Regions from separate parts of the Alkalibacillus silvisoli genome, predicted to be linked through region 1. Evidence: riboswitches for the same ligand, from Rfam matches in the RefSeq annotation. Region 1 holds a riboswitch; the other holds the start of a gene.
The links. A riboswitch is a leader RNA that binds a small molecule or an ion and turns the genes downstream of it on or off. The one in region 1 is predicted to bind S-adenosylmethionine.
Positions count from the first base shown of each region.

Region 2: it holds a riboswitch for S-adenosylmethionine, as region 1 does, so the genes downstream of both, metX (homoserine O-acetyltransferase MetX) here and ABDZ63_RS10365 (methionine ABC transporter ATP-binding protein) in region 1, are expected to answer to the same signal.

Region 1 is NZ_BAAACZ010000017.1:17,002-20,158, forward strand. Features, by position in the region: gene gcvH (glycine cleavage system protein GcvH) at 1-141, shown strand, start outside; gene ABDZ63_RS10350 (toprim domain-containing protein) at 217-579, shown strand; gene ABDZ63_RS10355 (thioredoxin family protein) at 576-896, shown strand; gene ABDZ63_RS10360 (TlpA disulfide reductase family protein) at 948-1,373, opposite strand; SAM riboswitch class I at 1,466-1,576, shown strand; SAM riboswitch class I at 1,674-1,784, shown strand; gene ABDZ63_RS10365 (methionine ABC transporter ATP-binding protein) at 1,873-2,898, shown strand; gene ABDZ63_RS10370 (methionine ABC transporter permease) at 2,891-3,157, shown strand, end outside.
Region 2 is NZ_BAAACZ010000003.1:9,990-13,146, forward strand. Features, by position in the region: gene ABDZ63_RS00805 (C45 family autoproteolytic acyltransferase/hydrolase) at 1-319, opposite strand, end outside; gene trhO (oxygen-dependent tRNA uridine(34) hydroxylase TrhO) at 693-1,664, shown strand; SAM riboswitch class I at 1,743-1,855, shown strand; gene metX (homoserine O-acetyltransferase MetX) at 1,955-3,028, shown strand; gene ABDZ63_RS00820 (O-acetylhomoserine aminocarboxypropyltransferase/cysteine synthase family protein) at 3,025-3,157, shown strand, end outside.

The DNA of each region.
Region 1 (3,157 bases):
GAGCTTGAAGATAGCCCTGAGTTTGTTAACGAATCTCCATATGAGAAAGCTTGGATGATTGTTGTTGAACCAAGTGATCGTTCACAGCTTGATGATTTAATGGATGCAGATGCTTATAAAGAAATGACTGAAGACGAATAATATCTAAATAAACAAATTAGAGAGACTGATTCCAAGTAAGGATCAGTCTTTTCTATAAGTCATAGGTGTGAAAGTATGGATCAGTTAACTCAAGTTTTAATCGTCGAAGGTAAACAAGATCGAAAGAAATTAAATAAAGTATTAGCAAATGAAGAAGAAATCATTTGTACATTTGGGACGTTAAGTGCTTATGCATTGGATGAATTGATTGATGAGTATATGCTTTTTGATCGTGATGTATTTATTTTTACAGATACTGATGACTCTGGTGTGAAGTTACGAAAGTTATTAAACCAGGAGCTCTCACATGCGGAGAATTTATTCATCGACCCTAAATATCGTCAAGTTGAAGACACACCGGAATACGTGATAGCATCTATTTTGCAAGCAGCAAACTTTGATGTGAACTTAGAATATTTGAAAGGGTCTGAAACATGATGCAAGAAATTAGCCGAGAACAAGCGCAGTTTATTATACGTAAAAAGGACTACCACACATTATTCGTTAACAGCCCTTTTTGTGGGACGTGTAAAGTAGCTAAGCGGATGCTCACCTATATAGAAGAAACACTTGAAAGAGAGTGTTTTTTTGAATTGAATGCAACATTAGCACCAGATTTCATGCAGCAGTTTAATATTAAAAGTGTACCATGTTTAATTGTGTTTAAAGCTGGTGAGCCGGTAGAGCGGGTTTATACTTTTAACTCTGTACCCTATCTATTAAAAGAAATGGGACCTTACTTAATAGAAAAGTAGACTAAAGAAAAAGCCAAATAGTCATGAAGACTGGTTTGGCTTTAATCTAGGCTATTGAGTTGAAAAATACTGACCTACTATTTTAATCACTTCAACAAAGTCATCTTTATCCCCGAATCTTCCAGCAATATTACCATCTAAATCAATGACAATCGTCGTTGGCACAGAATCACATTCATATAGATCATATACTTCTCTGTCACGATCTTTCAATGTTGGTTGTGATAAAAATTGATCTTGGAACTTATAGGCTTCTTCTTCATCACGTTCACGAGCAGGTACATTAATCGTGATCATTTCAATGTTGTCATTACGCATCGTTTTATAGAATTGTTCTTTTTTGGGCATGTCTCTAGAACAATCAGGACACCATGAAACCCAAAATGTCAGAACGATTACTTTTTGGCCAATGACGTCTTTTAAATTAAACGTTTCATCACGGTCTAAATATGGTAATTCAAATAATGGTGCTTTCATTATCTCACCCTTTTAAAAATTTTTCTGAAATTGAATTGACGTAATTCATTACCTATGCTAACATACAATTTATCGAAAGTTGAATAATTAAATTCTTATCCAGAGTGGTGGAGGGAAAGGCCCTGTGAAACCCGGCAACCGTTATAGAACCGTCTATAATAGGTGCTAATTCCTGCAATGTTATTGACATTGTAAGATAAGATTGAGCTTAAGACTCTTTCTTGTTCTTACAAGAAAGTTTTTTTATTTATTAACACGTTAGTTTAGTAATGTGTGAAGTGATTAAAATATTATATAAATCTCTTATCCAGAGTGGTGGAGGGACCGGCCCTGTGAAACCCGGCAACCGTTATGGAAACGTCCATAATAGGTGCTAATTCCTGCAAAGCGATGAGCTTTGAAAGATAAGAGAACAAAAGGTTAGCCATTCTTAACCTCTCTGTTCTCTTACCTGAGCAGAGAGGTTTTTATTTGACTGTAAAACTAGGAGGGGAACGCATTGATTTCAATCAAGAACCTGTCGAAGGTATTTAATACAAAAGATCAAACGGTTCAAGCTGTTGATGATGTATCGATCAACATTCCAAAAGGGGAGATTTATGGTGTTATTGGTTACAGCGGTGCAGGTAAAAGTACATTTATCCGTTTAATCAATCGTTTAGAAGACCCAACTGAAGGTGAAATATTATTAAATAACCAAGATATTACAGCTTTACGAAAAGGTGAATTGAGAAAACAGCGCCAGAAAATTGGCATGATCTTTCAACATTTCAACTTACTATGGTCACGAACAGTTTTTGAAAACATCGCATTCCCTTTAGAAATCGCAGGTATATCAAAACAAGAGCGTGAACGTAAAGTATTAGAATTAATTGATCTTGTAGGCTTAAAAGGACGTGAACAATCTTATCCTTCACAACTAAGTGGCGGTCAAAAACAGCGTGTCGGTATTGCACGTGCACTAGCGAATGAGCCGACTGTGTTACTTTGTGACGAAGCGACATCTGCATTAGACCCAGAGACGACAGATGACATTTTGGATTTACTCGTTTCGATTAATGAGAAGTTAAATTTAACGATTATTTTAATTACACACGAAATGCACGTAATTCAAAAGATTTGTCATCAAGTCGCGGTGATGGAGCAAGGTAAAGTTGTTGAACAAGGTGAAGTGCTAGATGTATTCGTAAAGCCGCAGTCAAAGACAACGAAACGTTTCGTTCAACAATTAAGCCCATTAGAGCATCAAATAGATCGATTAAATCAATTTATTACAAATGATGAGCAATCTGAAGTGGTCAAACTTCACTTTATCGGAAATAACGCCAAACGTGCACTCATTAGTGAAGTTTCAAAACAGCTCGATGTAGAGATAAATATATTACAGGGTTCAATATCACCAACGCAAGAAGGTGCTTATGGCACGCTTTATGTTGAAATTAAAGGTAAGCCTAGTGTGATTCAAAACAGCATTTCTTATATTGAATCCTCTGGTGTGGAAGTAGAGGTGTTAAGACATGTTTAATGAATTATTCCCGAATGTACAAATGGATCATCTGTGGACAGCGACTTATGAGACATTTTATATGACGATCATCTCTGTAGTTGGAACATTTATATTTGGAATACTATTAGGTCTCTTGTTGTATTTAACAGCTCGAGGAAACTTGTGGCAGAATTCGATAGTTAATTCAATCACAGCAACTGTTGTCAATGTTTTCAGGGCGATTCCTTTTATTATATTAATTTTACTGCTATTCCCGTTTACTGACTTTTTAGTAGGG
Region 2 (3,157 bases), on a different contig from region 1:
TATAATCTTCTTCGGTCATGATCGAACAACCACTTTTAGTAATTGCGGTTCGGTAACCACCAAAATCACGTAAAACCTCTTCCATAGGTAATTCAAGTCCATCTCTTAATCCCTCTAGCTCAGCCCACATGTTGGGCGCATATTGCATAAACTTGTCCTTTGTGTCATATACATTGATCGAAAAGCGAGGTTTTCTAATTTTCCAATGTTTTTTACGATTTTGTATGGTTAATGAATCTTTTAACTGCCTTCCTTGTTCATAACCAAAGTCATAATGGCTGCCTCTAAATTGAAAGATTTCGCTATAAATCTGTTTCATTGTTTATTTCAATCCTCTTTTAAAATTTTGATTTTAATTATACAAGATTTGGTTGAATTTAGCTAAATATGAGAACTTATCTAAAAGTTTGCCTAAGGAGATGTGTGAAATCGCCTGATTATTTTAGAATTAGGCGATATTTTAAATAATTAGGCGAAAATTGAATTTTTCAGGCGAAATCCAGAATAATCAGGCGAAAAACAAAATAATTAGGCGAACGCCAGATTGTTGTGCAAAGTTTAGCGAAAATCCATAAAGTACATAGTTGGAACCGATTGATTTAATTGAATAATGTCTAACCTTATTGTATAATACAATGTTGATTTCAATACTTTATTATAATGCGATAAAATATAAAAGCAAGGTGGTTAATATGTCTAATAAGGATTACAGGGTTTTGCTTTATTACAAATATGTTCCGATTGAAGATGCTGAGGCATTCCGTGATGAGCACTTACAACTGTGCTTTGACCTAGGCTTAAAAGGTCGAATTATTGTCGCGGAAGAGGGGTTAAACGGCACAGTTTCAGGTACAATTGAGCAAACAAATAAATATATAAAAGCTCTTCAGGCAGATCCGCGTTTTGAAGATATGACATTTAAGATTGATGAAGCGGATGATCACGCATTTAAGAAGATGCACGTTCGTTATAAGTCTGAGATTGTTAACTTGAGTTTAGAAGAAGAAGACATTAATCCTAATCAACAAACAGGTGAGTATTTAGAGCCGAAAGAGTTCTTTGAGGAAATGCAAAAAGAAGATACCATTGTATTAGATGCTCGTAATGATTATGAGTATGATATTGGACACTTCCGTGGTGCGATTCGTCCAGATGTTCGTAATTTCCGTGAGCTACCTGAGTGGGTTAAAGAGAACAAAGAATTACTAGAAGGTAAGCGTGTGCTAACATATTGTACAGGTGGAATTCGTTGTGAAAAGTTCTCAGGGTGGTTGAAGGAAGAGGGCTTTGACGATGTTGGACAACTCCATGGTGGTATTGTAACTTATGGTAAAGACCCTGAGGTGCAAGGCCAATTATGGGATGGACAATGCTACGTGTTTGATGAGCGTATTAGTGTTCCAATTAACCAAGTAGAGCATCATGTTGTAGGTCGTGACTATTTCACAGGTGAGCCGTGTGAACGCTACGTCAATTGCGCGAACCCTGACTGTAATGAACAAATTTTATCCTCTTTGGAAAATGAACATTTCTACTTAAGAAGTTGTTCTCATGAATGCCGTGTACATCCACGAAACCGTTATATCGAAGAACGCAGTTTATCTGAAGAGGAAGTACAAGCGAAGATGGAAGCTATTGACGAATACGAAAAAGAAAAGGCTTAAATTTATTTGTTGACATGGTTATAAGTACCATGATACCATGCGTATAATCTAATATTTAAAATTGAATAACAATTTTGACTCTTATCTAGAGTGGCTGAGGGACTGGCCCGTTGACGCCCGGCAACCTTCGAACATCGGTTTGAAAGGTGCTAATTCCTGACAAGGCAAGATTTTGCTTTGGAAGATGAGGGAGACAAATACGTGTATATTTGACCTCTCTATCTTTCAAGGTAGAGAGGTTTTTTGTATTTTTAAAATGATTATTTCAAGCGATTGGAAAGGAGGAGGTGGTGACAGTTAGAAGAGATGTAGGGAAAGTAGTTATTCCTAATTTCACACTAGAATCAGGCTATATTTTAGATGAAGTGGAGTTAGTTTTTGAGAGAGCTGGACTTGAACAATCACCTGTTATTTTAGTATGTCATGCGTTAACAGGTAACCATTGTACTGTTGGAACTGAAGATGAACCGGGATGGTGGCGAGGGTTAATCAATCAAGGTGGTTATATTGACGTTGATGAGTATCAAGTGTTGACCTTTAATGTCTTGGGTGGTTGCGATGGTTCTTCAGGTCCTAAGTCCATTAATTCGAACACGGGAAATATGTACGGGGTAGACTTTCCACAGATTACAATTAGGGATTTAGTTGAAATCCAGTATCTAGCACTTAAGAAGTTAGGCATTAACCACTTGCATGCAGTCATTGGAGGGTCATTAGGTGGTATGCAAGTGCTTGAGTGGGGCTTGATGTATCCAGGTTTTGTCGATGTCATCATTCCAATAGCTGTAACACCGCAGTTCAGTGATTATGCCATTGCATTTAATCATATTTCAGCTCAAGCGATTAAGCAGGACTCAAATTGGCAACAAGGTAAAACACCTAAAGAAGGACTCGGATTAGCTCGGGCGATTGGCATGATTACATATCGTTCAGCACCACTATTTCAAGAGCGGTTTAACCGAACTGAGCTTAATCAGAAGTATGAAGTTGAATCTTATTTAAGTCACCAAGCGGAAAAGTTGGTTAATCGTTTTGATGCGAATAGTTATTTGATCTTGCTTAATGCGATGAATGGTCATGACATTGGGCGAGGGAGGGGTGGGTATGAGCTAGCTTTAAGTCAATTAGAGGTTCCTGTTGTCGCACTTAGTTTTCAACATGATTTGTTATACCCGCCTCATGAGATAAAAGCATTTGTTGATCACCTCAATATACTAGGAGGTTCAGCTAAATACTGTGAAGTTGAAACAATTTTTGGGCATGATGGTTTTTTAGTCGAGTTTCAGAAGTGGGGAGATGTGATTAAAGTAAGTTTAGAAAGTATAAAAGAATCCAAATTATTGAATAGGAGTGGTGAAGGATGAGTCAAAAAAATTATCGCTTAGAAACAATTGGAGTACATGGTGGTTTAGAAGCAGATTCAGCAACAGGAGCACGAGCGCTTCCAATTTATCAAACGAACTCATATAAGTTCGATAGTACTGAGCATGCGG